DNA from 2 places in the Bacillus sp. 01N42_2 genome. Region 1 is predicted to be linked to the other one. Evidence: a T-box and tRNA genes for the amino acid it is inferred to sense, from the RefSeq annotation. Region 1 holds a T-box; the other holds one or more tRNA genes.
What was found. The T-box of region 1 lies ahead of tyrS (tyrosine--tRNA ligase). A T-box ahead of a tRNA ligase gene usually reads a tRNA of that ligase, here a tRNA-Tyr.
Positions count from the first base shown of each region.

Region 2: it has a tRNA-Tyr gene. The T-box ahead of tyrS (tyrosine--tRNA ligase) is inferred to sense a tRNA for this amino acid. The anticodon was not compared.

Region 1 covers NZ_JBFTRO010000003.1:464,798-480,789, forward strand. The annotation lists gene AC1DN5_RS09895 (CotG/ExsB N-terminal domain-containing protein) at 1-125, opposite strand, end outside; gene AC1DN5_RS09900 (cation diffusion facilitator family transporter) at 285-1,157, opposite strand; gene AC1DN5_RS09905 (TrmB family transcriptional regulator) at 1,378-2,184, shown strand; gene AC1DN5_RS09910 (AzlC family ABC transporter permease) at 2,256-2,987, shown strand; gene AC1DN5_RS09915 (AzlD domain-containing protein) at 2,984-3,307, shown strand; gene sr7p (small protein SR7P) at 3,349-3,474, opposite strand; gene tyrS (tyrosine--tRNA ligase) at 3,594-4,859, opposite strand; T-box leader at 4,910-5,142, opposite strand; gene acsA (acetate--CoA ligase) at 5,198-6,916, opposite strand; gene AC1DN5_RS09935 (GNAT family N-acetyltransferase) at 7,075-7,707, shown strand; gene AC1DN5_RS09940 (acetoin utilization AcuB family protein) at 7,732-8,376, shown strand; gene AC1DN5_RS09945 (acetoin utilization protein AcuC) at 8,373-9,539, shown strand; gene motS (flagellar motor protein MotS) at 9,551-10,240, opposite strand; gene motP (flagellar motor protein MotP) at 10,230-11,045, opposite strand; gene ccpA (catabolite control protein A) at 11,114-12,118, opposite strand; gene AC1DN5_RS09965 (bifunctional 3-deoxy-7-phosphoheptulonate synthase/chorismate mutase) at 12,397-13,473, opposite strand; gene ytxJ (bacillithiol system redox-active protein YtxJ) at 13,709-14,035, opposite strand; gene AC1DN5_RS09975 (YtxH domain-containing protein) at 14,061-14,474, opposite strand; gene AC1DN5_RS09980 (DUF948 domain-containing protein) at 14,507-14,929, opposite strand; gene murC (UDP-N-acetylmuramate--L-alanine ligase) at 15,086-15,992, opposite strand, start outside.
Region 2 covers NZ_JBFTRO010000008.1:18,542-34,533, forward strand. The annotation lists gene AC1DN5_RS15985 (PTS transporter subunit EIIC) at 1-574, opposite strand, end outside; gene murQ (N-acetylmuramic acid 6-phosphate etherase) at 713-1,642, opposite strand; gene AC1DN5_RS15995 (GNAT family N-acetyltransferase) at 1,722-2,198, opposite strand; gene AC1DN5_RS16000 (2-thiouracil desulfurase family protein) at 2,216-2,668, opposite strand; tRNA gene AC1DN5_RS16005 (tRNA-Glu) at 2,849-2,920, shown strand; tRNA gene AC1DN5_RS16010 (tRNA-Val) at 2,924-2,999, shown strand; tRNA gene AC1DN5_RS16015 (tRNA-Thr) at 3,005-3,077, shown strand; tRNA gene AC1DN5_RS16020 (tRNA-Tyr) at 3,097-3,181, shown strand; tRNA gene AC1DN5_RS16025 (tRNA-Gln) at 3,186-3,257, shown strand; gene sigW (RNA polymerase sigma factor SigW) at 3,485-4,048, shown strand; gene rsiW (anti-sigma-W factor RsiW) at 4,062-4,679, shown strand; gene cdaA (diadenylate cyclase CdaA) at 4,854-5,675, shown strand; gene AC1DN5_RS16045 (CdaR family protein) at 5,668-7,107, shown strand; gene glmM (phosphoglucosamine mutase) at 7,125-8,471, shown strand; gene glmS (glutamine--fructose-6-phosphate transaminase (isomerizing)) at 8,903-10,705, shown strand; gene AC1DN5_RS16060 (ATP-binding protein) at 11,416-13,815, shown strand; gene AC1DN5_RS16065 (TIR domain-containing protein) at 13,831-14,805, shown strand; gene AC1DN5_RS16070 (ABC transporter ATP-binding protein) at 15,407-15,992, shown strand, end outside.

The DNA of each region.
Region 1 (15,992 bases):
TTTTGGCTGCGTGAACGGCGCTTGCTTTTTCTGGAAACCGGTTCTTGGTGCAAATACTCCCCTAACCCTTCTCTATGAGCAACGGCGACTCCATGTTCAATTTCTTTAACAGAAATAGCGTTCAATCGTATTCACCTCCCTTTTTCTTTACACCATAACGTATGAAATGAAAGTCTCTCTTGTATAAGCTTCTCTCTCAATCCGTGATAGAAATAGTCATTTACATAACAAAAAGACCCGTGTAAACGGGCCTCTCTGTTAAAACGCAAAATACAAGAACAGATTTATTTCTTCCTTTCACTCTCCGGCTCGGGATGAATCATCACTTGTGCTTGTTTAAATTCATCCGTAATATCCCTTTCAATGCGGTCACACAAGTCGTGCACGTCTTTAATCGTCACGTGAGACGCCACGACCATGTGAAAATCAATATACTCCTGCGGGCCGGACCGCCTTGTGCGAAAATCGTGAATTTCAATAAATTCGTGATGGAATGTTTCGATAATCTCTAAAATTGTTTTTTCTTCCTCCTCTGACAAACGGGTGTCAATCAGCGGCGGAAATGCTTCTTTCATTAATTTAAACGCTTCATATATGATATACACCGCCAGCACCATACCTATAATCGGATCAAGTATGTACCACTTCGTTAATGTAACGACCAAAAGGCTTGCCGCTACGCCTAATGATGTGTACACGTCAGTCAGTAAGTGCAGGGCATTTGATTTCATTGCCACGGAATTAACCTTTACAGCTTCTCTTTTTACTAATTTCGAGACGATCAAATTAATAAGAGCTCCCGCAAGCATCACAACGATTCCCAATACCGGCAGATGAACAGGCTCCGGGTTTACCAGTTTTTGAACGCATTCATATATCATCCAAATCCCCGCCGCAAAAATCAGCATTGTTTCGATCGTTCCGGACAGATTCTCGACCTTCCCATGGCCGTACGGATGCCCTGTATCAGCCGGCTTTTTTGAAATCCTGACGGAAATAAACGCGATGAAGGCGGCGATCAGATCTAAAAAAGAATGAATGGCTTCGGAAAGTATTGCGACAGACCCGGTTACCATGCCTACCGCTATTTTGAGCATGACGACCAGAGAATTGCTTATCACTGATAAAAAAGCGATTTTAGAGGTGTTTTCCACCATGATCCTCCTCTTTTTGACTTTCTTGGATTTATCGTATCAAACGGCATCCGTGTGGGTCTACAGCAACGTTTTTCACAAGAGCCATACAAGTAACTCGCCCCAAAATAAGTTGGAAAGCGACAACACGGGCGAATTGTTCTTTCAGCACTCAAGTCCCATTGACAACATACAACCGCTTACATTATAGTAGTTTCATGAATAACCACTATGGAGGATGTTTATGGAGGATGTTCTGAAAGAACTGCAGAAATTCGGATTTTCTCAATACGAATGCAAAGCATATATCGGCTTGTTGAAACACTCGCCTGTTACCGGATATGAAATCAGTAAAAGGTCAGGCGTCCCCCGCTCAATGATCTATGAAGTATTGGGGAAATTAGTTGATAAAGGCGCTGTCCATATTGTGCCGTCTGATCCGGTTACATATGCCCCGCTGGCCGGAAAGGAATTAATCGACCGGCTGCGGCATGACTTCGAGAGCTCCTTCGGCTATCTTGAAGAGAAATTATTAGCGCTTGAAAGCGAGCAGGAGATGAATGTCATCCGCCGCATCAGCTCAAATGATCATGTCATCAATGAATTGAAGGATATGATTGAAAAAGCCGAGGAAGAGTTGTGGCTGTCTGTCTGGGAACAGCAGATTCCCTTTATTCAAGAGGCCGTTAACAAACGCGCCGCCGAAAAATTACCCGTCTTTTCGATTGTGTTCGGCCCTCCGGAAGTGAAGCTCGGAAATACGACACATCATAATATGTCTCCTGAAGTGGCAGAAAAACGCATGGGCGGAAGATTAACGATAGCAGCACGGGATAATAAAGAAGTCTTAATCGCCAATTTTTCCCCGCAGACGAATGCCTGGGCCATTAAAACAGAAGATCCCGCTCTCGTTCTCGTGGCCATGGAATATATGAGGCATGACCTGATGTTTGCGGAGCTTGTGAAAGAAGTCGGAGCTGAAAAAGTTGAAGGTCTGATGAAACAAAACCATTCTTTATTTCATGTCGTCACCGGAAATCGGTTCATTTAAATGTGAACCGTATTTTCTTTGATTTTTTCATTAGTCGTTATCATTATAATCTCTAAGGAAGGAGTATAAAAATGATTCAGACAGAAGTGCAAAAAACAGCCGTTTCCCGGGAAATGAACGATACGTTTTTACAGGGGGTGCGTGATTGTGTGCCTACACTGCTGGGCTATATGAGTGTCGGTTTTGCTTTTGGCATTGTTGGCGTTGCCTCACACCTCAGTATTCTTGAAATTTGTTTGTTATCCTTGTTGGTCTATGCCGGCGCCGCCCAATTTATTATTTGCTCACTCCTTGTTTCCGGGAGTCCGATTTCTGCCATTATTTTAACGACGTTCATCGTCAATCTGCGGCACCTGCTCCTGAGCCTGACCATCGCGCCTTATTTCACAAAATACTCTTTGGTGAAGAATATCGGCTTCGGTGCTTTGCTTACTGACGAATCTTTCGGGGTAGCAGTGAACAAGGCGGTTCAGAACGGCAGGCTGTACGATAAGTGGATGAATGGCCTCAATATAACCGCCTATGCGTGCTGGGTTATTTCTTGTGTGATGGGCGGGCTTCTCGGACAATGGATATCTGATCCTTACGCCCTCGGTCTGGACTTTGCTTTGCCCGCTATGTTTGCGGCGCTTTTAGTGCTGCAATTGCAGTCGTCCGCATCGGAAAAGCTGAAACACAGCCTCTCCCTTATTCTCTATATGATCATTTTTATGATCTTGTTATCGTATTTCGTCCCGTCACACATCGCGGTCATCGTCTCAACCGTAATTGTGGCAACAATCGGGGTGGTGACGGACAAATGAGCATCAGCACGCAAATGATCTGGATTATACTCGGCTGCATGATTGTTACGCTTGTGCCGCGCATTGTTCCTTTTATATTTGTCCGGAACATTCAGATGCCGGAATTGGCTTTAAAGTGGCTCTCCTTTATTCCGCTTTGTATTTTGACCGCCTTGGTAACGGAAAGCATGATCGTAAAAACAAACAGCACTTTGACCTTTGATTGGAAAGCAATGATCGTCCTCATCCCGACATTGCTTTGCGCAATGCGGACGAAAAGCTTATCCATCACGGTTATTACAGGCGTTGTACTGATGGCCGCCGTCAGACTGATATGGTGACAAACAAAAGCCTCCATCCCTTGGGAATGGAGGCTTTTGTTTTATGAGGTCGGATTTTCTTCTTCCGCCTCAGGTTCTTCGGCTTTGACTTCGGCGTTCATGCTTTGCTGCTGTTCCCAATGATCCCGCTGCAATCTTTCTTTCGCAATGGTAAACATGAAATTCATGGCGCAGCGCCCCTTCCCTGTTTTGCTTATACTACGTACTGTACTCATTTCCCGGTGCAGTATTCGCAAAACATAAAAAAGCAGCCTGCCGCATTGAGCGGCCGGACTGCTCTTTATTTTCAGTATGTGATCAGGAAGTATTTTTTCTTTCCGCGGCGCAGTACGGTAAATTGATCTTCGATGCGGTCTTCCGCCGTCAGCAGATGACCGATATCCGTCTGGCGCTCTCCGTTAATGTAAACAGCCCCGTTTTGAATGTCTTCGCGGGCCTGCCGTTTTGAAGGCGACAACTTAGATTCCACAAGCACGTCTACTAAAGACAGTTCTTCAGAGCGGTCTTTTTCAAGTGAAGGCACGTCTTTAAAACCTACCTTGACGTCTTGAGCGGAAAGCTCTTTAATATTGCCGCTGAACAGCGCCTGAGAAATATGAACGGCCTGCTCAAACGCTTCACGGCCGTGTACAAGTACAGTCACTTCTTCAGCAAGGCGTTTCTGCGCTTCCCTTTTCTCTGGAGCCGTCTCCGCTTTTTCAGCATAAGCTTCAATTTCCTCTTTTGATAAGAAAGTAAAGTATTTTAAATATTTGACGACGTCACGGTCATCTGTATTGATCCAGAATTGGTAGAATTCATACGGCGATGTCTTTTCTTTATCAAGCCAAATCGCGCCGCCTTCTGTTTTGCCGAATTTCGTGCCGTCAGCTTTTGTGACGAGCGGAATGGTAAGGCCGAACGCTTTCGCCCCCTCTTCTTCCGATTTTCTGATCAGTTCAAGACCTGCCGTGATGTTGCCCCACTGGTCACTGCCTCCGATTTGGAGTTTGCAGTTCTTTTCTCTGTACAGATTCAGAAAATCGTAGGATTGCAGGATCATGTAGCTGAATTCCGTGTAAGAAATTCCGGTTTCAATTCTTGAGCTTACAGTATCTTTCGCAAGCATGTAGTTGATTCCGAAGTTCTTTCCGACGTCGCGGAGAAAATCAATGATGCTCATTTTTCCGATCCAGTCAAAGTTGTTCGCTATGACGGCTGGGTTTTCTCCTGCATCGAAATCTAAAAATTGAGAAAGCTGATTTTTAATTTTTTGCGACCATTCGACAACGATATCCTGAGTATTTAACGTGCGCTCCGCTTTTTTTCCGCTCGGATCGCCGATCAGCCCCGTCGCTCCGCCTACAAGCGCAATCGGATGGTGGCCTGCAAGCTGGAAACGGCGCAGTGTCAATATCGGCAGAAGGTGTCCGATGTGCAGGCTGTCCGCCGTCGGGTCGAAACCTGAGTATAAACGGATTTTTTCTTCGTTCAGCTGTTTATTCAGTCCTTCTTCATCCGTCATTTGCTGGATTAAGCCGCGGAAGGATAAATCTTCTAATAAGTTAGTCATTTTGTCTGCTCCTTTTTTTATGGAAATAAAAAACGCCCCTTCGTTTAAAACGAAGGGACGATATAATCGCGGTACCACCCTACTAATAAAAGCATAAAAAAGCTTTTATCACTCTTTTTGATAACGGACCGTGTCCGTTCTTCCACTACTGAAAGCCTTGGAAGGGCTTTGTTCGCAAAAGCGGTTCATGAGTGTATTCGGCATATCTTATGTGCTGATTTTCACCGGCCATCAGCTCTCTGGAACAATCAGATATCCTACTTGTCTCAATCAAAACCTTTTCGTATGAAGCTTACTCATTTTTAACATAAATAAGATGTGATGTCAACGCCGTCTCTTTAATCTTCCATTGTGGACAGGTCGCCTGCCGGCAGGTTCAGCTCCCACGCCTTCAGCACACGTCTCATGATTTTTCCGCTCCGTGTTTTCGGAAGTTTATCTTTGAATTCAATTTCCCGCGGTGCGGCATGGGCGGCCAGCCCTTGTTTTACAAAAAGACGAATATCCTCCTTCAGCTGATCGGATGGCTCATGCCCTTCTCTGAGCGCGATAAATGCTTTAATAATTTCTCCCCGGACAGGATCCGGCTTTCCGATGACACCGGCTTCAGCAATCGCCGGATGTTCAACAAGTTTGCTTTCGACTTCAAACGGGCCGACGCGCTCGCCGGATGTCATAATGACGTCATCGACTCTGCCTTGGAACCAAAAATAACCGTCTTCATCCATATAAGCTGAATCTCCGGAAACATACCAGCCGCCCGGCATGAAATAAGATTCATATTTTTCTTTGTTATTCCAAATGGAATCCATCATGGACGGCCAGCCCTTTTTAATGGCGAGGTTCCCCATTCGGTACGGCGGAAGCTCATTCCCTTGGTTATCAACGATCGCCGCTTCCACTCCCGGAATGGGTTTCCCCATTGAACCCGGCTTGATCTCCATGCACGGATAATTGCAGATAAGCTGCCCGCCTGTTTCCGTCATCCACCACGTATCGTGAATGCGCTTGCCGAATACTTTATGTCCCCACTTAATGACCTCCGGGTTTAAAGGTTCTCCGACACTCAGGATGTGACGAAGTGAAGTCAGATCAAATTTGGACGCCATTTCATCTCCGGCGCCCATAAGCATTCTGAAAGCCGTCGGAGCGCTGTACCATACGCTTACACCGAGCTTTTCAATCGTGCCGTACCAATTTTCCGGACTGAATCTGCCGCCGACGATCACATTCGCCGCTCCGTTCAGCCACGGCGCAAAAATCCCGTACACCGTCCCGGTCACCCAGCCCGGGTCCGCCGTGCACCAATATATATCGTCCTCTTTAAGATCAAGCACCCACTTGCCGGTCTGGTATTGCTGAATCATGGCTTCATGAACGTGAAGCACGCCTTTAGGCGTTCCTGTTGACCCTGATGTATAGTGAAGCAGGTAGCCGTCTCTTCTGTCCATCCATTCAATATCAAGTCTCGTGCTTTCTCCTTCAGCCGCTTTATCATAATGAATGATTTTATCTCCGGCTTCTTTGCTGCCGCCGACAATGAAGATATGCTTCAGGTCGGGCAGGCTGTCCGCCGGAATCCGTTCAGCCAGTTCAGGTGTTGTCACGACAACCTTGGCCTGACTGTTCAACAGGCGGTCTTTCACGGCGCCTTCCATAAATGCTTCAAATAAAGGGCCGGCAATCGCACCGATTTTAATTGCGCCGAGCATGATAAAATAAAGCTCCGGCGAACGCGGCATGAAAATGAAAACGCGGTCCCCTTTTTCAACGTTTCCATACCGTCTCAGCACATTTCCCGCCCGATTCGATTCCTCCATCATTTCTTTAAACGTGTATTTTTCTTCCCGGTTTGCGTCCTTGTAATACAGCGCTACTTTGTTTTTGCGAAATGATTCGGCATGACGGTCAATCGCTTCGTACGCGGCATTCAGCTTTCCGGTCTGATGCCAGGAAAACTCCGTCTCGACTTCTTTCCAATCGAAGCTGCGGTATGTTTCCTCATAATTTTGCAGATGATAATTCCCCTTTTCCGCTGGCAACGTTTTCAAATTCATGCAACATCCCCCTTTGCTTATCTATAGACTAATTATAGTAGATGTTCACAGTTTTCTCAATTTTTAAAATATAAATTACCGTACTATTGAAAACGCTTTATATTTTGTTATGCTTAAAGGAGATGTGTTTTTATTAAGAACCGACAGGCGGTGAATCAGTGAAACATCATAAAACGTACCATTCTTCATCTATTCAGACAGCAGCCGGCCCTCTTTTGGTAGAAGGGCCCGTTCCTCCAGAGAACTTAGCACAGTATGAGTTTCATGAAGGCCTGACAGCCTTTCGCCTTCCTCATGAACAGCACAAAGCGTTAGTCGAAATAGCCGGGCTTCCCGAAGGGCGGATCATCATCGCCAGGGACGGAGAGACGATTATCGGCTATGTGACGTATTTATATCCTGATCCGCTTGAACGGTGGTCTGACGGAAATATGGAAGATCTCCTTGAACTCGGGGCGATCGAGGTCGCTCCCGGCTACAGAGGCTGTTCTGTCGGAAAAACTTTGCTGACTGTCAGCATGATGGATGAACAGATGGAACGGTACATCATCATGACGACAGAATATTACTGGCATTGGGATTTAAAAGGGATGAAAAAAGACGTGTGGGAGTACAGAAAGATCATGGAAAAGATGATGAATGCCGGAGGTCTTGTCTGGTTTGCAACGGATGAACCGGAAATCAGCTCTCATCCGGCCAATTGTCTGATGGCCCGCATCGGCAGGCACGTCAGTCAGGAGTCAATTGAACAGTTCGACAGACTTCGTTTTTATCAGCGATTTATGTATTGACTGACATACAAAGGGGATAAAAAGATGATTGCAGAACAAATCATGAAACGGGACGTCATCACCGTCACAAAAAACGACTCCATAGAAACAGCCGTACATAAAATGAAGGCATATCATATCCGCCATCTCCCTGTCATCGACGAAGAACTGCACGTTAGCGGCATCGTCACAGACAGAGACATTAAACAGGCAGGCCCGGGCAGCTTTAAACAAGAAGACCGCGTCGTGTTTCTGACAAACAAAGTGGAAACCATTATGAAACGGAATGTCATCTGCGCCCATCCGCTTGATTTCGTAGAGGAAATATCGGCTTCTTTCTATGAGCATGGCATCGGATGTCTGCCGATTACGGTAAATCATAAGCTGACGGGCATTTTAACCAAAACCGATGTACTCCGGACCTTTGTCAGCCTGACAGGCGCAGCCCAGCCGGGATCACAGGTGGAAATTTTGGTGACGGATATGACCAAAAGCCTTGCTGATCTCAGCTGCATGTGCCGCGATCTTCAGCTGCAAATCTTGAGCGTGCTCGTTTACCCCCATGATTCCGCCGGGGCAAATATACTCGTCTTCCGGGTGAAGACGATGAATCCGCTCCCTTTTATCCGCAGCGTTCATGAAGCCGGGTATAATGTCTTGTGGCCGAAACAATTGAGGGATCAGTCATGAGAGACAGCGTTTTTGTTTACTCGCCTTCTTATCAGACGTATCAATTTCACCAGGATCACCCGTTCAATCAGCAGCGCGTGCTTTTGACATACGAGCTGCTTCAGGCGGCGGACGCGTTTGAAGAGGGAGATATCGCCGCTCCGCGCATGGCTTCTAAAGAAGAGCTGGCACTCGTTCATACAGAGGATTACATACAGGCGGTTGAACTAGCGGGGGCGGGCCGGCTCCCTGCCGCAGAAGGAGAAAGCTACGGGCTCGGAACGGAAGACACCCCCGTTTTTGCCGGCATGCATGAAGCCGCGTCGCTTCTGGTGGGCGGCACTTTAACAGCGGCAGATTATGTCATGACGGGACAGGCGAGGCATGCCTGCAATTTAGGAGGGGGCCTTCACCACGGCTTCCGCGGCAGGGCATCGGGCTTTTGTATTTATAATGACAGCGCCGTGGCCATCCAATACATTCAGAAAAACTACGGGGCAAAAGTGTTATACATTGATACCGACGCTCATCACGGCGACGGCGTTCAATTTACGTTTTACGACAGGTCAGATGTCTGCACAGTTTCATTTCACGAAACCGGGCGTTATTTATTTCCCGGGACGGGACAAGTGCTGGAAAAAGGAAGCGGGCAAGGCTACGGCTATTCTTTTAACATTCCGCTGGACGCTTTCACAGAGGACGATTCCTTTCTTCACGCTTACAAAACGGCCGCTTCAGAAATCGCGGCTTTTTTTAAGCCGGATGTAATCCTGACCCAGAACGGAGCGGACGCCCATTATTACGACCCATTGACACACCTGTCCACTACCATCTCCATTTATCAGGAAATCCCCCGGCTCGCTCACTCATTAGCCCATCAACATTGCAGCGGCAGATGGATCGCGGTCGGCGGAGGCGGATACGATATTTGGCGAGTGGTTCCTAGAGCATGGAGCCGTATATGGCTTGAGATGAAAGGGATTGATCCCGGGGAGCGCATACCGCAGGAGTGGATTCATAAATGGCAGAAACACTCGCCCTATACCCTGCCCGCGTTTTGGAGTGACCCTGAACAATTATATCCTCCGATTCCCCGAAAAGAAGAAATATCAGAAAAAAACGCCCAAACCGTGGAAAAAGCGCTTTTTGCCATCCGGTCTGAACAGCGGTATAAAACAAAATAAAAAAACGACCCTTACGAGGAGGTCGTTTTTTTTATGACAATTTCCACACGGCGGTTTTCATTCATATGACCGGGGCTTTTGTTGTCCTTCACAGGTTTCGTATCCGCGTATCCGACTGAACTAAACCGTTTGGCGGAAAAGTCTTCTTTCGCGGTAAAATACCGGATCACACTCGCCGCTCTTGCAGACGACAGCTCCCAGTTCGACGGGAATTGATAGGTGGAAATCCGGCGGCTGTCCGTATGGCCTTCCACCTGAATGTTATTCGGAATTGTTTTCAAAAGCACTGCGATCTGATGCAGGACTGGTTCGGCGTTTTTCAGCACATCCGCTTTTCCTGTCTGAAATAGAACGGCCTCCTGCAGCACAAGAACCACTCCGCGCTCATCGCGCTTTGCCGTTAATTTGGAACTCAAATGGTGCGATTTTATGTATGTTTTCACGTTCTGCAGCAGCAAATCCTGTTCTTTATTTTCGTTTGCTTTGTCTGATGGCGCCGGTTCACCCCCGCTGCCGTCTGTATGAATCGATGAAACGGCTGATTGAAATTTTTCTGCGTCTATTTGCGACATCGAAAAAAGCAATATAAAGAACACGAGAATAAGCGTGATCAAGTCAGCGAACGTCACCATCCATCTTGGTGAACCGCCGGAATTTTCCGGTTTGTTTCTTCTTTCAAAACGCTCTTTTCTAAGCTTCATGGACAGCGCCCTTTTTCTTGTTCGCAGGCTGCCCTTTACGCCAGTCTTCTCTTGAGCTGAAAACGACAAGCTGACTTTCGAGGTTGCGGGGATTTTTTCCCGATTGGATGCCGACAACCCCTTCGATCATAACCTGTTTGATGAAAATTTCACTTTCCGTTTTTTCTTCAAGCTTTGCCGCGATAGGGATAAACACGAGATTGGCAAGCAGCGCGCCGTACAGCGTCGTCAATAGCGCAACAGCCATGTTCGGCCCGAGGGTATGCGGGTCATTTAAATTTTTAAGCATGAGCACCAGTCCGACAAGCGTCCCGATCATTCCCCAGGCGGGCGCGAAATCACCAGCTTTTTCAAAAACGCGCCTTCCTTTTCTGTGTCGTTCTTCCATCGCGGCAATCTCAGAATCCATCACCAGCCGGATCGTTTCTTCATCCCAGCCGTCAATCGCAAGCAAAAGCCCTTTTTTCAAAAACGGATCCTTGATCTCGCGCGCCCGGTCCTCCAGAGACAGAAGCCCCTGTCTTCGCGCCTGCTCCGCAAGGCTGACGAATACTCTGACAAGGTCCTTTACATTGTCATCCTGACGGGAAAATACCTGTTTTAAAACAGAAGGGGTTTTCTTTAAATCCCGAGGCGGAAAGCTGATAAAGACCGCCGCGGCAAGGCCGCCTGTGACGATTAAAAAAGAAGTCAGATCTAAAAATGAACTGATTCCCGCAAGTCCCGTTCCTGAGAGAATTCCGATTGCGACAATAATACATCCTAACATAAATCCAACGGGTGTCAGATAATCAAAACGTTTCATATCTTCTCCTTACTCAAGTAAAAAAGCAAGATTCCACTCCTCAGAGTGAAGCTTGCTTTTCCGTTTTTTTATGACTTTGTTGATTGTCTTAATTCGATGCGGTGAGGCAGCTCGACGATATGCTCTTCAACCGGCTCTTTGTTCATCAGTTTTGTCAAAAGCCTCATCGCCACGGCGCCGATATCGTAAGTAGGCTGCACGACTGTGGAAAGCTGAGGGCGGACCATCAGGCTCAATCTCGTATTGTCAAAACCGATAATATCAAGATCGTCAGGAATCGACAGACCTTGATCCTGAGCCGCATGAATAATGCCGAGCGCCATTTCATCCGTTGCAGAAAGGATTGCCGTCGGCTTCCGCTCAAGGCCCATTAAGCTTTGAAGCGCCTCCATTCCGGAATCATAGGTGTAATCGCCTTCCGCTACGAACTGCTCATTAAACGGGATGCCAGCTTCTTCAAGCGCCCGTCTGTACCCTTGCAGTTTTTTCGAGCGGTTGATCGGCTCTGCCATCGGTCCGGAGACAAATGCGATATCGCGATGCCCTTTCTCAATGAAAAGCTTAACGGCATCATAAATCGCCTGTTCATAATCAATGGCGACAGAAGGCGTCTCTGCCTGTTCTTCCACTGATGCCGCCAATACGATCGGCACAGGAGAGCGCTTAAATTCTTCGACATGCTCGTCCGTAATGTTGCCGCCCATAAATACGATACCGTCCACTTGTTTGCCAAGCATCGTGTTTAACAGGTGCAGTTCCTTCTCGAGGTTTTGGTCCGAGTTGCTTAAAATAATATTATATTTGTACATCGTCGCGATATCTTCAATTCCCCGGGCAAGTTCCGAGTAGAAAATGCTTGAGATATCAGGGATGATGACGCCGACCGTTGTCGTTTTTTTGCTTGCCAGTCCTCTTGCCACCGCGTTCGGGCGGTAGCCGAGCCGGTCAATGGCTTCCAATACTTTTTTTCTGGTCGTCGGTTTTACATTCGGATTGCCGTTTACGACGCGGGAAACAGTCGCCATGCTGACATTTGCTTCTCTGGCCACATCGTATATCGTAATGTTGCTCACTGAAACCACTCCTTTTACTGGATACACTTATCCTTATCTATAGCATAAACACTTTATGTAAAGAAATGTCGTGCGTTTTCGCATTCTGTCGTTTATGGTTGTAAGCGTAAGTCAGTAGTGTACATTATTTTTCATTATTCATCAAATTTAAATACTTCTCATGAAATTATACACGTTTTTCCCAGTGATGAAAACGTTCACTTCCATTTTATAATTAAATAAAATGAAGAAACGAAAAAGGGCCGCACGAGGCGGCCCTTAAAGAACGGAACACTTTATTATGCTTTTACTTTCACCATCGGCTTTAATTCGTTCAGCCATTTCTCGAATTCAGGTATATCCATCTGCTGCGCAGAGTCTGAAAGGGCAACGGAAGGATCAGGGTGAACTTCGGCCATCACGCCGTCAGCGCCGATCGCAAGCGCCGCTTTTGCTGTCGGAAGCAGGAGATCGCGGCGGCCTGTTGAATGTGTGACGTCAACAAACACCGGCAAGTGAGTTTCCTGTTTCAAAATCGGCACGGCAGAAATGTCAAGCGTGTTTCTCGTTGCTGTTTCGTACGTTCTGATTCCGCGCTCACAAAGAATGATTTGGTCATTTCCTTGTGACATGATGTATTCAGCTGCATTGATGAATTCTGAAATCGTTGCGGCAAGACCGCGTTTTAACAATACCGGCTTTTTAACCGAACCGGCGGCTTTCAGCAATTCAAAGTTTTGCATGTTACGTGCGCCGATCTGAATGACGTCAATGTAATCAATCGCTTGCTCAATGTGGGCAGGCGTAACGATTTCACTGATCACCGCGAGGTCATATTCATCAGCGACGCGTTTGAGGATCTGCAGGCCTTCTACGCCGAGACCTTGGAAATCATACGGGCTTGTGCGGGGTTTGAACGCACCTCCGCGCAGGATTTTAATGCCTTGTTTTTTCGCAGCGGCCGCTACTTCCGCAACCTGCTCATAGCTTTCTACGGCACAAGGACCGACGATGAATCTCTGATCGCCGTCACCGACTTTTTCGCCTTTAATGTCAACGATCGTATCTTCTGCTTTTTTCTTCCGGGAGACGAGCAACGCTTTGCTGTGATCCTCTTCTTGAAGCTCAAGGCCGGCTTTGAAAATTTCTTTGAAAATATGCTGGATTGTTGAGTTTTCAAACGGGCCGTCATTGCTTTCAATAATGCGGTTAAGCATTGTACGCTCTCTGACGGGGTCAAATCGGTTGACACCCTGTGCTTCTTTGGCTTTACCGATTTCTTTTACAACGGCTCCGCGTTCATTGATTAATTTAAGGATTTGTAAGTTTAGTGCGTCTGCCTGCTGTCTTAGGCTCTCTAATTCCTTGTTGCTCATCTTTTTCATCCCTTCTATGCTATGTTTTATTTTAATGGTTAACATGCATCTTACTACAGTTATGCGAAAATAGGAATATGAAACAATAAATTTTTTCACATTTTACTTTATTACCAAAACGCTTTTAAGCTTTTATGCGTTGAAGTAACGTATATTGATATCCTACATGATATGGCTGAAATGATCAATAGTTTTTTTCAAAAAAAACCGCCGGTATCATCCGGCGGTCAGTAAATTATGAAAGGTGCTGCTCTATTGCGTTTTTTGTGATTTGGGAATGAGACGCGTGCCATTTCACTTCGCCGTTTGTAATGACGAATACTTGCGGGCTTTCATGTTTCACGCCGTATGTCTCGGCGATATAGTTTGAAAGCGGCCGGCTGTCCTGCACCTGCAGGTAATAAGAAGGCACTTCTGAATGCTCCGATGCAAAGGCGTCAAACTCCTGAAACGCCGCATGGCTGATCGGGCAGGTTGTGCTGTGTTTCAAAAACACGAACTTGCTTTCTTTCTCAGCGGCATTTTTGAACTCTTCTTCTGACGATATCAGCTGCTTTGTCATGTCTGTTATCTCTCCTTATTGAAGATCAGCGATTTGCCTGACCGGCTTTTTCCCCGGCGTCTTCCGCTTCGGCTTTGATGCTTTGGGCCGTGTCCTGCATTTCGCTTCTCGTCTCTTCGGCTTTCTCAGTTAGTGTGCTCTTAGAACGGTCTTTTAAATCCTTCACTTTATTCATAATCTGGCCTGATTGATCAGCTACCAGCTGGGTGATGTTAGATGTTTTATCCTTGGCGATGCTGACATATTGAGAGCCTTTTTCTTTCGCGTCGGCCGTCATTCTGTCCGTCCTATCTTTCAATGCAGAAGCCTGGCTGCCGAGATCGTCGCGCAGCTCCTTGCCTGATTTAGGCGCCAGAAACAATGCCGTTGTCGCGCCGATAATTCCCCCGATCAGCGTTCCGATTAAAAAATCCTTACTATTGATTCCATCTTTGCTCATTATGATTCCTCCTTAGTGGATTTTTCTTATGATTAAAGCGATGTTTTTTTCTTTTGCTTCCACTTGTCCCATATTTCCATAGCGGCCTGGCTCCAGGTGACAACCTGACTGATCTTATCCTGGTTCTCTCTGACAGAGGCCGAAACGGAACCGGCTGCCTGCTTTATGGATGTATTAAACTGCTGGACGGAAGTTCCCACTTCCTGCACAGCATGGACAACCGTATTTAATTTCTCTGATTTTTCCTGAATGTCTTCCGCGAGACGGTTTGTCTTATGTAACAGCTCAGTTGTCTCTGCGGTAATGCCCTTCATCTGCCCTTCAAGGCCGTCTAAAGTCGACGCTACGTTTGTTAAGGTCATCTGCACGGACTTTAATGTTTTTGACAGATAAATGACGAGGATGAGAAATGCTACGGCAATGAGTGCGACGCTTAAATAAAGAATGATAATCATCTAATACCTCCTTATTGCAGGATATAATGGTATATACCCAATTATTAAAATGATAAACATATATGAAAGGGGCTGTATGTATACTATTTCTCCGTTTATCGGTAAATCCCTTTGCAGCACGCGCAAAAAAGCAGTGAGAGCCCCACTGCTTTTTTGTTACGCTATGACGTTTTCATAGGCCCTCATATATTTTTGAATGTCTCCGGCGCCCATAAAGATCAGCACTGCGTCTTTATGCGCTTTTAACACGGATGTGTCATTCTCTTCAATGAGTTCTGCGTTATCGATTTTTTCCTGCAGATCCGTGATGGTGAGTTTGCCGACGTTCTCGCGGGCAGAGCCGAAAATGTCGCACAGATACACACGATCGGCCGCGCTCAAGCTTTCTGCAAATTCATCAAGGAATGATTGCGTCCGTGTAAACGTATGCGGCTGGAATACCGCGATGATTTCACGTTCCGGATATTTTTGGCGCGCCGCTTCAATGGTGACTTTAATTTCAGTCGGATGGTGGGCGTAGTCGTCTATCAGCACCTGGCTGCCGATCACTTTTTCATTGAATCTGCGTTTGACGCCGCCGAATGATTCAAGTCCGCGCTTAATCATGTTCACGTCTATCTCTTCATAGTGGCAGAGCGCAATGACCGCTAAGGAATTGAGGACATTGTGATGTCCGTATGCCGGGATGTAGAACGTATCGTAAAACGTATTGCGGACAAAGACGTCAAATGTCGTGCCTTCCGTATTTTTTACGATGTTTCTCGCTTGAAAATCGTTTTCTTCTCCCGTGCCGTAATAAACGACAGGCACATTGGCGTGAATTTTCGGCAGATACTCGTCATCACCGCAGGCAATGATGCCTTTGTTGACTTGAAGCGCCATGTTTTGGAAAGCATCAAACACATCGTCAATGTTGGCGAAATAATCAGGGTGGTCAAAATCAATATTCGTCATGATCGCATAATCAGGCTGATAGCTTAAGAAATGACGGCGGTACTCGCAGGCTTCAAATACAAAGTATTCGCTGCTTTCATTTCCTCTGCCCGTCCCGTCTCCGATAAGA
Region 2 (15,992 bases), on a different contig from region 1:
CTGCAAGGCCGCCCATCGCGGGTGTTCCGCCGAATTCCTTTGCCGCATTGATGCCGACAAGGACGCCGAGGTAAGCGAATAAGCCTGAACCGATAACCGTTAAAATAAGTGCGATTTGAGATTCTTTCGGGAGCCAGCCGGCCTGAATGACGGCTTTCGTCAAGCCGGTGATTAAACCTGATGCAATGAGTGCGGGAATAAGAGGAATGAAGATGCTTGATATTTTTCTCAAAAGCAGTTTGATGGGTGTGGTATTTTTTCTGTTAAGATCGGCTTTTTTCCGTGAGGCGGCTTCTTTTAAATCAATGTTTTTTCCGGGTGACACCAGTTTTGCGAAAGCGTCGGCGACATGATTGACGACACCCGTGCCGAGAATGATCTGCAGTGTTTCGGCTTCGACGACGCCTATTACTCCGTCAAGACGTTTCAGCGCTTCAATATCCGTTTTGTCCTGATCTAAAGGCGTAATTCTCAGGCGTGTCATACAGTGGGTAAAGCCCGAAATATTCGATGAACCGCCGCAGTTGTCCAGAATATCTTTGGCCAGCGACTGATAAAATGCCTCTTTGCTCATGAAGACCCTCCTCTTTCCGTACCATTTTTCCCGCGGAGCTGTGCCTGAAACGCATCCTGAAAGCGCCTGCGCCGATCATGAAAACGGCGCGGGCTGGTAAAAGGCACATGATGATCAGTAACGGAGCCAAAAGAATGATCAGCGATTTGTTTCGCTTGAAACATGCTGTTCTATGGCTTTGTCAATGAAGCCTTCCGATTCTTCGAGCAGTGCTTTCGCGTGTGTTTTGTCCGAATTCGTCTTCAGCATGACGATTGCCGTTTTGACATGGCTGTCTGCGGCCTCAAGGGTTTCTTTTGCTTTATCGTACGGAACGCCCGTAATGCTTTGGATAATGCCGATTGCCCGTTCTTTCAATTTTTCGTTGCTGACATGAACGTCCACCATTAAATTTTCGTACACTTTGCCGCTTTTGATCATCACGGCCGTGGAAATCATGTTCAGAATCATTTTATGTGCCGTCGCGGCTTTCATTCGTGTTGACCCTGTAATCACTTCGGGGCCGACGACGACTTCAATGCTGTGATCGGCAAAGGTGCTGATCAATGAGTGCTTATTGCATGTGAGCGCGACGGTTTTGGCGCCGATTGTTTTTGCGTATTTCAGCGCACCGGCCGCATACGGTGTGCGCCCGCTTGCGGCGATGGCGATCACGGTGTCTTCAGCGGTAAGGCCGATCGTTTTGAGATCGAGAGCGCCGGTTTCCTCGCTGTCTTCTATACCTTCAGCCGCTTGCAAAAAGGCGTCTGCTCCTCCGGCCATCAGACCGATGACGGTGCCGGGACTTACGCTGTATGTAGGCGGGCATTCAACCGCATCAAGTACACCAAGCCTGCCGCTTGTGCCCGCTCCCGCATAAATCAGCCTGCCGTTTCGCCGCAAAGACTGATGGGCAAATTGAACGGCAATTTCAATATCAGGCAGCACCTGCTGAACGGCGTCCGCCACTTTGAAGTCCTCTTGGTTAATGATGCGGAGGATTTCCATCGTGTCTGCTTGATGGATTGAAGCGGTCTGCGGATTTCTTGTTTCTGTGGTCAATCTGTGAATGTTAAGCCGGTCTGTCATGAATGTACCCTCCCAAGTCGTTATTACTTGAAGTATATGGGCTTCTGAATATATGTTTCAAGAAAAAAATCAAACGCTTTCACAAAAAAAGATGCAGAATGTGCTGTTCGCCGATGGGGCCGATCCTGCGACGCCCTTTATCAATAAAACCGGAAGACTGGTACAGATTCTTTGCGCGATGATTGCGATGGTTCACTGCAAGCACGATTTCGTCACACCAAGGAAAATAACTTGCGGCAAAAGCGGGGAGCTGCAGCATCGCTTGTTTGGCATAACCTTTTCCTTGCTGCCGCGCATCTATGGACAGTGCGCTCAGTAAAATGGCAGACACGCTGTTCGAATATGGAGCTATGGTTTCCTTTGAGGTATGTAAAATGAAAAAACCGACGGGGGTGTCTTCTTTTAAAACGACTGTAGGATAGCGCTCCCGGATGACAAGAGCCTGCGGCAGTACATCCTTCGGGAGCGCTGTGAACATTTTATCTTCTTCACTGAGTACAAACCCGTTCAGGCCGTCTGCATGCTCCGGTTTATAAAAGGATAGGGCTGCAACCATGATATCTACTCTCCTTTTTATAGTTGATCCAGTTCATTTTCTGATAACACGCGGCAGCCTGCCCGTTTTAATAGAGCGGAAGTGATGCCGTCCCCGATTATCTTTTTCCCAGAGAAAGTGCCGTCATAGATGAAGCTGCTGCCGCAGGACGGACTGTTTTCTTTAAGGATGACCGTTGCGGCGCCTATTTCTTTTGCGTATGCTAACGTTTTTTCCGCGCCGTCTATATATAAAGATGTAACGTCTTCACCTGATGCCGTTACGATTCTTGCTGTTCCGTTCAGCACGTCTTCGCCCGTGCCGCCGATGATTTCCGCCGGTTCGCGGGGAGTGGTGAAGCCGCCCAAAAGTTCGGGGCAGACCATAACAGCTTTCTTTTCCTCTACGAGTCTGCGGATTTTTTCCGAAGCGGCGTGAGAGCCGTTATACCTGCATTCGATACCGCCGAGACAAGAGCTGACTAAGATCATCTGTGTCCATTCCCTTCAATATTTTGATACTTTCATCTTAAATGAAATAAGAGAGAAGGGACGAGTTTTTCAGTTAAAAAACGGGTAAAAAAGTTTGAAAATAAAAAAAATAAATTTTCTCTTTACAAAAGGGGTATAACCTGTATATAATAACTTTTGTCAGCTCGACGCGGACACAACGGCCCGTTGGTCAAGCGGTTAAGACACCGCCCTTTCACGGCGGTAACACGGGTTCGAATCCCGTACGGGTCATATGGAGGATTAGCTCAGCTGGGAGAGCATCTGCCTTACAAGCAGAGGGTCGGCGGTTCGAGCCCGTCATCCTCCACCATATTTGCCGGCCTAGCTCAATTGGTAGAGCAACTGACTTGTAATCAGTAGGTTGGGGGTTCAAGTCCTCTGGCCGGCACTGTTTTTCAACAAAATACGGAGGGGTAGCGAAGTGGCTAAACGCGGCGGACTGTAAATCCGCTCCCTCAGGGTTCGGCAGTTCGAATCTGCCCCCCTCCACCATTTTTGGGCTATAGCCAAGCGGTAAGGCAACGGACTTTGACTCCGTCATGCGTTGGTTCGAATCCAGCTAGCCCAGTCTCAGACACCTTTTGCATAAGGTGTCTTTTTTATTTGTATTTCGTCTCGAATTTTGATTGTTCATCAGATATACTATTTTTAAGCTGCTGTTAAGGCATTATATTCTGTATTTTCCATCTACACCCTGCCTGAAATTTGGTAAAATAAATGTAATAAAAAAATGAAACCTTTTAAAACAATCAACGTATAGATACAGACCGGTGAAGGGCAGAGGTAAGATAAAACATGGAAAACCTGATTAAAAAAAGAATCAAGCAAGTCAAAAAAGGCGATCAAAATGCGTTTGCGGAAATCGTTGACCTTTATAAAGATAAGATTTACCAGCTTTGCTACCGCATGCTCGGCAATGTCCACGAAGCGGAAGATATTGCGCAGGAAGCTTTCATCAGAGCGTATGTCAATATCGAGAGCTTCGACATCAACAGAAAGTTTTCAACGTGGCTTTACAGAATTGCGACCAACCTGACCATTGACCGAATCCGCAAGAAAAAGCCTGATTATTATCTGGACGCAGAAGTGGCGGGCGCAGAGGGGCTGACGATGTATTCGCAGATCGCCGCGGACGGGGTTCTCCCTGAAGACGCCGTGTTGTCATTGGAGCTGTCGGACACAATTCAGAAAAAGATTTTAAAGCTGCCTGACAAGTACAGAACGGTTATTGTATTAAAGTATATTGATGAACTCTCTTTAATTGAAATCGGGGAGATTCTGAATATCCCTGTCGGCACCGTCAAGACAAGGATACACAGAGGCAGAGAGGCTCTTAGAAAACAATTAAGGGATCTTTAAGTGGGGTGATGAAATGAGCTGTCCTGAACAGATCGTGCAGCTTATGCATAAGCATCTTGATGGAGATATTCTTCCTGAAGATGAAGACGTATTAAAACAACATTTGCGGTCATGCGGGAATTGCAAACGGCATTTTCATGAAATGGAGAAATCCGTAGCGCTCGTCCGGAGCACATCGCATGTCACAGCCCCTGCTGATTTTACTGCCAAAGTTATGGCGAATCTTCCAAAAGAGAAAAAACGCGCTTCTGTAAAACGATGGATCAAAACTCATCCGATAATTGCAGCCGCGGCGGTTTTTGTGATTTTAATGGGCGGCGGTTTTTTCAACAGCTGGCATAACGACCACAATTTCAGTGTGTCAAAGCAGCCGAACCTTGTCGTGCAGAATCACACGGTCACCGTCCCTGAAGGCGAGACCGTAAAGGGCGATGTCACAGTAAAAAACGGCAAGCTGGTCATTAAAGGGAAAGTCGATGGCAACGTGACCGTGGTTAACGGAGAAAAATACATGGCCTCAGCCGGACAAGTCACCGGGCAGATTGAAGAAATTAACGAATTGTTTGACTGGGTCTGGTACGAACTGAAAACAGCGGGTCAGGGCGTCGTGAGTGCTTTAGACTCCGATTAAAGATGAGTAAAGCGTATAATCGCTTTACTCTTTTTTTACGCGGCGCCGCGCTGGCTGATTTCACTTGATAAATCAAAATGTGGTATAATGAGCACGCTATATGATGTACATATTGCTCATGCAGCACAATTCATAACAAAAAACGAAATGACTGAATTCTTGGAGGACGAGGAAATGGCTTTTGAGGACATCCCATTTTTGCAATACCTCGGCAATGCCGTTGATATTCTCCTTGTTTGGTATGTGATATATAAATTAATCATGGTCATACGCGGAACGAAGGCGGTTCAGCTTTTAAAAGGAATCGTCGTCATCGTGTTGGTCCGGATGGCCAGTTCATATTTGGGACTCAGTACGCTTCAGTGGCTGATGGACCAAGCGATAACATGGGGATTTTTAGCGATCATTATTATATTCCAGCCTGAGCTGAGACGGGCGCTTGAACAGCTCGGACGGGGCCGGTTCTTTTCAAGGAGCGGCACCCCCGTAGAGGAAGCGCAGCATAAGACAATTGAAGCGATTACAAAATCAATCAGCTACATGGCGAAACGCCGCATCGGCGCCCTCATCGCCATTGAGCGCGATACGGGAATGGGCGATTATATTGAGACGGGCATCCCGCTTAATGCGCAGGTCAGCTCGGAGCTTTTGATTAATATCTTCATTCCGAATACGCCGCTGCACGATGGAGCGGTCATTATGAAAAATAACGAGATCGCGGCGGCTGCCTGTTATCTGCCGCTTTCTGAAAGCCCGTTTATTTCAAAGGAGCTGGGGACGCGGCACAGAGCTGCTGTCGGCATCAGTGAAGTGACGGACAGCTTAACCATTATCGTATCTGAAGAGACGGGCGCCATCAGCGTGGCCAAAAACGGAGACCTTCACAGAGAATTGACGGAAGAAGCACTGAAAGAAATGCTTGAAGCCGAGTTTAAGAAAAACGCCAGAGATACTTCTTCTAACCGCTGGTACTGGAGGGGCAAGAAAAATGGATAAATTCTTAAACAACCGCTGGGCTGTAAAGATCATTGCATTGCTCTTTGCGCTCCTGCTTTATGTTGCGGTTAACAACAACCAGGCGCCGACTCCGAAAAAGCCGGGGGAATCCTTTTTTCCGACATCAACGACTGACGAGGCTACGCTTACTGATATTCCTGTAAAAGCATACTATGATGAAGCGAATTACGTGGTCACCGGCGTGCCTCAGACCGTAAATGTCACGATTAAAGGATCGACAAGCGCGGTGAAAAAGGCGAGACAGACGAAGAATTTTGAGATATACGCCGATATGAATAAGCTGAAGACCGGGACTCATAAGGTCGAATTGAAGGCGAAAAATGTATCGGACGGACTGACGATATCCATTAACCCGTCAGTCACGACGGTTACGATTCAGGAAAAAACGGCTGAGAGTTTTCCGGTTGAGGTTGAATACTACAATAAAAGCAAAATGAAAAAGGGGTATACGCCCCAGCAGCCGATTATCAGCCCGAAAAATGTACAGATTACGGGTTCGAAAAATGTAATTGACAACATTTCGCTTGTCAAAGCATCCGTGAACCTTGAAAATGCAAATGAAACCATTGATAAGGAAGTGAAGGTGACCGTCTATGACAAAGACGGCAACGCACTTCCTGTTGATGTTGAACCGTCAGTCATTAAAGTGACGGTTCCCGTGGCCAGTCCGAGCAAAAAGCTCCCTTTCAAAATCGTAAGGAAGGGAAGTCTTCCTGACGGGGTGAGCATTGCAAGCATTGACTCGAACCCGAGTGAGGTGACGGTTTACGGCCCGCAGGACGTGCTGGATTCACTTGAGTTTATCGACGGCGTATCTCTTGATTTAGGCAAAATTGATAAAGATACGGATATAGATGCCGACATTCCGCTTCCTAAGGGTGTGACAAAGGTGTCGCCGGGGAAAATTACGCTTCATGTTAAGGTGGACAGTGAAGACAAAAAGGATTTTGACAATGTCGCAATTAAGACGGTCGGATTGGGAGGCTCGCAGCAGATTGAGTTTCTCGACCCTGAATCGCGGGCGATAAATATTACGGCCAAAGGCTCTCCGGCCAACATTAAGGCGCTGAAAAAGTCGGACATTGAACTGTACGCCAATGTCTCAGACTTAGATGACGGAGAGCATTCTGTAAAGCTTGCAGTAAACGGACCGCAAAACATCACATGGTCCCTGTCCAAAGACACGGCTAAAATCAAGCTGACTTCTAAGAAAAACACAAGTTCAAATAAAAATAACGGCAGCTCTGCCGATTCCGGCAATAAGGACGGAACAAGCGGAGACGCAGATAAAGACAAGAACAAGAACCGGGAAGAAGACACTGACAGCGATCAGAATAAAAGTCAGAACCAGGATCAAAATCAAGACCAGGATGAAGGCGGATCAAGCGCTGATTCATCTTCAACAGAATGAAAAAGGAGCGATACAAAATGGGCAAGTATTTTGGAACAGATGGTGTAAGAGGTGTTGCCAACAGCGAGCTTACGCCAGAGCTGGCCTTTAAAGTGGGGCGTTTTGGCGGTTATGTCCTGACCAAAGATAAACAGCGCCCGAAAGTGCTGATCGGCCGTGATACACGCATCTCCGGACATATGCTGGAGGGAGCCCTTGTCGCTGGACTTTTATCGATCGGAGCTGAAGTGATGCGCCTCGGCGTCATTTCTACACCGGGGGTATCCTATTTAACGAAAGCCATGGATGCTGAGGCGGGCGTCATGATTTCCGCTTCTCACAATCCCGTACAGGATAACGGAATTAAATTTTTCGGAGGAGACGGCTTTAAGCTTTCCGATGAGCAGGAGGCCGAGATTGAACGTCTCATGGATGAACCGGAAGATAAGCTGCCAAGACCGACAGGCGCGGACCTCGGGCTTGTGAACGATTATTTCGAAGGCGTTCAAAAATATCTGCAGTTTTTAAAGCAGACGGCAGACGAAGATTTCACGGGCATTCATGTAGCGCTTGACTGCGCCCATGGTGCGACATCTTCCATTGCGACGCACCTTTTTGCCGATCTTGATGCTGACGTGTCTACAATGGGAACGTCTCCGAACGGATTAAATATTAATGACGGCGTCGGTTCTACACATCCGGAAGCGCTGAGTGCTTTCGTCAAAGAAAAAAACGCCGACATCGGCCTTGCATTTGACGGCGACGGCGACCGCCTCATTGCCGTGGATGAAAAAGGAAACATTGTCGACGGCGATCAGATCATGTACATATGCGCGAAGTATTTGAAATCAGAGGGCCGTCTCAAAGATGATACCGTCGTATCAACCGTGATGAGCAATCTCGGTTTCTACAAAGCGCTTGAAAAAGAAGAAATCAAAAGCGTTCAAACGGCAGTCGGAGACCGCTATGTCGTAGAAGCGATGAAAAAAGACGGCTATAATGTCGGCGGCGAGCAGTCAGGGCACCTTATTTTCCTTGATTACAACACTACCGGTGACGGGCTCTTGTCCGCGATCATGCTTGTGAATACGCTGAAAGCGTCCGGCAAAACCCTTTCAGAGCTTGCGGCTGAAATGAAAAAATTCCCGCAGCTTTTAGTAAATGTGAAAGTGACGGATAAATATAAGGTGGAAGAAAACGCTAAGGTGAAGGCCGTTATTTCTGAAGTGGAAAAAGAAATGAACGGAGACGGCCGGATATTAGTGCGTCCGTCAGGCACCGAGCCGCTCGTCCGCGTGATGGCTGAAGCGAGAACAAAAGAGCTTTGTGACGAATATGTCACAAAAATCGTAGATGTCGTGCGGACAGAAATGGGAGCGGAGTAGCGAAGTTTATAAACAGAGAGCGAACAAGACAAGTGCGATCAGCATAATATGATAGTAAACATGATGCCGGGGCGGCAAAAAATAATTGACCGTCCTTGGCACATGCTGTAAAATCAAGCTTGTTCGGCCTTTGTTTTTCACTTGCAGGGAAGGCGGAATTGTTTGCATCTTTTATAATTACAGCGCCCGAACTAAGCGCCCGAAAAACGGCTTAGTTGACGAGGATGGAGGTTATCGAATTTTCGGCGGATGCCTCCCGGCTGATTCATTTAGATCACAGCCGTAAGGATTTCTTCAAACCGGAGGGGCGACTCTCCGAACAAAGGGAAATCACATGATCTTCCAAAAAAACATGTGGGAGGGGACGATTGAAAGTCCCCTTGTAATTCGGCTTTCTTCGTCTCCTTTTACACCTTTAGGAGGAAGAAAAAATGTGTGGAATTGTAGGTTATATCGGTCAGCTTGATGCGAAAGAGATTTTGTTAAAAGGATTAGAGAAGCTTGAGTACCGCGGATATGACTCTGCCGGTATCGCTGTGGCGAACGAGCAGGGCGTGCATGTGTACAAAGAGAAAGGCCGCATCGCCGACCTTCGTGAAGTGGTGGATCCCGCGGTTGAATCTCAAGCGGGAATCGGACATACACGCTGGGCGACTCACGGCGAACCAAGCTTCCTGAACGCTCACCCGCATCAAAGCGCACTCGGCCGCTTTACACTTGTTCACAACGGTGTGATCGAGAACTATGTTCAGCTGAAGCGCGAATATCTTGAACACGTTGAACTGAAAAGCGACACGGACACTGAAGTAATCGTTCAAATGATCGAGCAATTTGTGGCGGGAGGTCTTAATACAGAAGAAGCGTTCCGAAAAACACTCACTCTGCTAAAAGGCTCTTACGCAATTGCATTATTTGACGGCGAAAACACAGACACCATTTTCGTTGCAAAAAACAAAAGCCCTCTGTTAATCGGTCTTGGAGATACGTTTAACGTCGTGGCATCTGACGCGATGGCTATGCTTCAAGTAACGAATGAATACGTTGAGCTTTTGGATAAAGAAATGGTGATCGTGACAAAAGACGAAACCGTGATTAAAAACCTTGACGGTGAAGTCATGACACGTGCGTCTTATATCGCTGAGCTTGACGCCAGTGATATCGAAAAAGGCACATACCCTCACTACATGTTAAAAGAAACGGATGAGCAGCCGCTTGTTATGCGCAAAATCATCCAAACGTATCAAGACGAAAATGGCAGACTGGCTGTGGCCGGCGATGTCGCTGACGCCGTGGCGGAAGCGGACCGCATTTATATCGTGGCTTGCGGAACGAGCTACCATGCCGGTCTTGTCGGGAAACAATATATTGAAATGTGGGCAAACGTCCCGGTTGAAGTGCATGTAGCGAGTGAATTCTCTTACAACATGCCGCTTCTGTCTAAGAAGCCGCTCTTTATCTTCCTTTCTCAAAGCGGAGAAACAGCGGACAGCCGTGCCGTGCTTGTTCAAGTCAAAGCGCTGGGCCACAAAGCGCTGACAATTACAAATGTTCCGGGATCCACGCTTTCCCGTGAAGCGGATTACACATTGCTTCTGCATGCAGGTCCTGAGATCGCGGTTGCATCAACAAAAGCGTATACGGCTCAGATTGCCGTGCTTGCGATCCTTGCATCAGTTGCGGCAGAACGCAACGGCGTTGATATCGGCTTTGATTTAGTCAAAGAATTAGGTATCGCGGCAAATGCCATGGAAGCCCTCTGCGACCAGAAGGACGAAATGGAAATGATCGCGCGTGAGTACCTGACTGTTTCAAGAAACGCTTTCTTCATCGGCCGCGGCCTTGACTACTTCGTATGTGTCGAAGGCGCCCTGAAGCTGAAAGAGATTTCTTACATCCAGGCGGAAGGCTTTGCCGGCGGCGAGCTGAAGCACGGAACAATCGCTCTGATCGAAGAAGGAACACCGGTCTTTGCACTGGCAACACAAGAGCACGTCAACCTGAGCATCCGCGGAAACGTGAAGGAAGTCGCAGCCCGCGGCGCCAACACTTGCATCATCTCGCTGAAAGGCTTAGATGACGCAGACGACAGATTCATCCTGCCGGAAGTCAACCCTGCGCTTGCTCCGCTGGTTTCTGTTGTGCCATTGCAGCTGATCGCTTACTACGCTGCACTGCACCGCGGCTGTGATGTTGATAAACCGCGCAACCTTGCGAAGAGTGTGACTGTGGAGTAGGATTTGACAAGGAAAGAAAACAGTATGTTGTTTTAAATTCAAAGTTTGTATCGTTCCTGGAAAAAGTTGCACCGTTCTACCCCTTTAGATATACTCATCTAAAGGGGTATTTTCATGTCTAAACAGAAAACTAAGTAGAAAAATTGATTGAAAAAGGTATAGGATCAAAAAAATACATAAACTGGAGCTAAACATTCAAGTTTTAACTTCAATAAGCATGCTCATCGTTTATAATAAATTGAATAAGGAAGATAGTGGGAGTCTTCTATCTGATATAAAACAATAATTATAACTGTTAACTGAATATTTAGAAAATATTGTTGGCATACAAGGTAATCATTAGATTATATTGTCAATGAAAGATTGCAGATGAGTTAGAAATAAACCATCATACAGTTCTTAAAACAAAAGAACACATTGTTATGATAAAGGTTTAGGGAGACGAATAAATATTGGTTAGAAGGTTGTACAAAATCATTATACTGAGAAATATCAGTTAATGTTTTTGAAGTAGTTTAAACCCATTCGAGATCTAGGTAACATATTATCATTTTATTTAAATCAAGAGACAAGATTAGTTGGAGAATTCGTAAAGGTTATTTAAATAAATAATATAGAAGTTCATCAAATCTTATAATGGCGGAAATAAATAACGAAATTAATACCCGAAATCCAGAAAAATACAACGAAAAAGAGGATTGATTATTACTATGTCTAATGAAGAGGTTTTATTAAATAAAGTTTTAGATGCGAGTTCTAATACAATTTGGGATGAATTGAAAAAGATAAGAGAGTCTTCAGAAATAGAAAAAAAGACTATTAGGCGTAGATGGATATGGGAACTAATTCAAAATGCATCAGACTGTACACCTAAAGGTAAGAAAATAGATATAAAAATTGATTACTCTAATAATCAAATCATATTTAGTCATAATGGACTGCCATTTTCGTATGAAAATTTATTAGATTTAATCACACAAATCTCATCTAAGCAAAGTTCAGATGAAAAGAAAACAGGAAAATTTGGAACAGGTTTTATGTCGACTCATTTATTATCAGAGGTTGTACAAATTGAAGGGTCGTTTAGCCAAGAAGATAGTAGGTATACAAAATTCGAGTTCATTGTTGATAGATCAGGAGATGATTATAGCGATATTAAGAATAAAACAAAAATTATGTTAGAACAATTAGATCTTATAAGCAGAAATCAAGAGGAATTACAAAAAGAGTATGAGGATACAAAATTCGTTTATTCAATACAGGATGATAACATAAAAGAAGCAGTAGAGGAAGGGATAGAAGATTTAAAAGAGACCATTCCTTATGTATTAACTTTTAATGAGAATATCAACTCTATTACATACAATGGTAATTGTTATAAAAAGGAGAAAGTAGAAACTTCACGTTCAAATAACAAGCTAAAAGCTGTTCGAATTAACGTTTCTGATAGTATTAAAGAGTTGCTAATATTAAATGAAAATAATGTAACTATTGGTTGTGCTATCGAACGTAAAGACCAGAAAATATATTTCTTACCAATTCCTGATGCTATGCCAAGGGTCTTCTGTGAATTTCCTCTATTAGGAACTGAAGAATTTAGTTTTCCTATAGTAGTTAATTCAGGATTATTTGAAGTAGAGAGGGACAGAAATGCGATTAGAGATAGCAATCTAGTAAATAATGAATTAATAAAGGTAGCTGTCTCTTTATACAAGGAATTAATAGATTATTGTTCAGATAGAAAAGGGACAAGAAATGAATTTAATATTTGCATTTTAAAACCCTCTACTTCATCAAGTATTCAGGCTTATAGCTATAAAGAAATTAAAGAGCATATTGAGAAGAGTCCAATTGTTCCTATTCATAATCATTTGGAAGATTTAAAACGATTAGCATTTAAAGATATTAATGGTAACGTGACAATAGGCATACCAAAAACAAAAAAAAGCACACATAAGGACTTACTTTGGGATATTTTATCTAATTATAACGGAGTATCGATACCAACTAAAGATACTTACTTAGGCTGGGCTGAGGTTTTTGGAGAGAATGTTGGATTCTCTTGGATAAACGATATTTTTAAAGATTCAAATATTGATAAATTAGTTGCTTGTTTGAATGATAAGACTCTATATGCAGAGTGGTTAAATGCATTTTTTTCTCTTTGGATTAAGGATGCAGGTGTTGATGAAGTTGTAGAATCGGCATTTGTACCGAATCAAATTAATGAATTTGTACAGTTCGCCTGTATTTATCTTGATAAAAATATAGATCAAGAACTAAAACAGATCTTAACATTATTGGGTGAGAAAATTGAAGGACAGTTATTGAAACTAGATATTATTTCATTTGAACACTATTTCGAAGAACACCCAAAAAAAATTAAGACTAATGAAATATGTTCTGATCAAATTGAGCTCAAAGTATCAAAACTTCTAAGTGAGGAAACTATTGACAGGATAGAAAGAAAAGAATCTACTCAAAAAATATTTAATAGATTAACTAATTGGTTCCTATCAAATCCAGAAAAATCAAAAAAATGGTTTGGGAATTTATATTCAAAGAGAATGATGTTATCTTCTCCAGAAGAAAATCTGAGAAGATATAGAATAGCGGAAAAAATAGAGGAAAATAACATTAAGTATGAAGAGTTAGATGAAATTATTAATAATCGAGATAAAATAATGGAGATTATAACTAACTCTGAACTGAGTAAAGAAGATATTATCAATCAATTAAAACATGTTATTACCTCATCCGAAGAAATGAAACGCTATGTTGAGAATTTACTACATAGAAGTACAGAAAATATTTTTAAATATTTAAGCAGACTTAAAGATTATACACTTCCGGCAACTTTAGAAGAATGGATGAATGAAAAGTATTCTGATACGGTATTTCCGGCTAAGTATAACGGAAATGATTTTAGAATCATTATTCGTCCAAGTGATTATCAAAAAATAATATTTTATTATGATGAAGAATTAGAGGCTTTAGATGATGTCAACTATCAATTGTGGACGGATGATGGAGAAGTACAACGAATGATTACTCTAGGTGATTTGCTTAAAACAACAGGTATATCTAAAATCCCATTGACTAAGTTATAAGAGAGGTACTTTTTAGTGTTTAGAACAATTAAAGATATTGAAAACAAAATAAGTACAAATAATAGACAGAATACAACATATATACACCCAATTGCGAGTCATGAAGAAATAGCAAAATTAATTGTTGCATACTCGAACAGTAACGGTGGAGATATAGTCTTTGGAATCCGAGATGATGGTAAAAGATTAGAAATAAAGAATTTTCCCTTTAGATATGATTTGGAGAGAGTTCAAAATTTGATAGAAGGTATTATAAATATTAAAAGTGAGTACTTTACTTTAAAAGGCATTAAGCTATATTATATTTCTATTAATAAAGCACAGGAATTAGTAACTGTAAATAAAACGATTTATAAAATTGGTGATAGTGGAGTGGCTGAACAGATGAAGAACCAGAAGATATTTATTTCATATTGTTGGAATGATGTAGCATTTGCTGATTTAATTGATAATGATTTCAAAAATATGGGGTATACTTTGACTAGAGATGTTCGAAACATTGAGTTTAAAAATAGTATTAAAGATTTCATGAAAACTATTGGGAAACACGATTTTGTTATTAGTATTATTAGTGACCAATATTTAAAATCAGTAAATTGTATGTATGAGATATCTGAAGTTATGCGTTCGCGTGAATATAAAGAGAAAATGTTATTAGTTATACTAAAAGATTCTGATAAAGAATTTTTACCTTCACTTTCAGAGATACCGACTACAATTGCAGCTAATATATATTCTTTTGAGCAAAGGGTAGGATATATATCTTATTGGGAAGAGAAAGAGAATGCATACTCGGAAATGATTCAGAAAATAACTCAAGATACAAATAAGATTGAACCTTTACAGGAGTTAAAAAGAATAAAGAGTATCACAAATAACGTCAGTGAATTTTTATCTGATATAAGTGATTGGAACAATACTAATTTAAGTGACCTAAAAGCATCTGACTATACAGCTTTTATAAAAGAAATTAACCAAAGTGTTAACTAAATGATTGCTTTGAATTCATTTAATGCTATATACATAGTGGAAAATTGATATTTTAATCAATCTTTTTTATAAAACCAAACTCCACACAAAAATCAAACCCACGCATTTTGATCAAACTTTGTTCAAAATATGTGGGTTTCTTCTATTATAAAATCAACGTTTGCAAAATGCTTTTAATTGAACTTTATTCGAAAGCTACATTATTAGCCAGAGGGGTTTTTTAATGCGGAAATGAGAAAACCCTACTCTTTGCGATTTTAAAGAAATCCCCGTTTATATATTGAAAAGGAATAACACCTGCTTTATAATACGAGATGCATTCCAGTTAACATCCATAAATGCAATCATTAGTAAATCGTTTTGTGCATGCCTCATCGGAAAGTAATCACCTCCAGCAATTTTTCATCATGAATATCCATTATATAAACGTAATCAATCGATTGCACTTCCACATTATGCTTAAGACTTTAAAATTTTTTTTGTTTTGCCGACTCCGGCTTCATTATGGAATTCCTCGACTAGATATAAAAATCACAATATTTTTGCAATAATCCGGTTCAATTCTTGAAAAAGTCCTGACAACAGTGATAGGAGTGGTATGATGTCAAACCTTTTAGAAGTCAGAAACCTCAGCAAATCTTTTGGTCATAAAGCTGTTTTAAAGGATGTCACATTCAATGTGCCTGCCGGATCCATTGTCGGTTTTATCGGTGATAACGGCGCAGGCAAATCAACAACATTTAAAACGATATTAGGGTTAATCTCTCAAGATAGAGGAAAAGTGAAAATCTTTGGTGAGGAGAATCTGGATAAACATATAAAGTTCAAAGAAGATATAGGGGTCGCATTTGATGCGATGAATCTGCCCGCACATCTTACAATAAAGCAGCTGAATCATGTATTTAAAAAGCTATTCGGTGCTTGGGACCAAGACAATTTTTATCGGTTGGTTCAATCTTTCTCTTTACCTATGGACAAAAAAGTAAATACATTCTCGCGCGGCATGTCGATGAAGTTATCCGTAGCTGTTGCTTTGTCGCATAACGCAAAATTATTAATCTTGGATGAAGCAACGGGAGGGCTTGATCCCTCTTCAAGAGATGATCTGTTAAATGAATTAAAAAGCTTTGTGAGTAAATGCAACGGCGGTATTTTACTTTCATCACATATTATGTCTGATGTTGAGA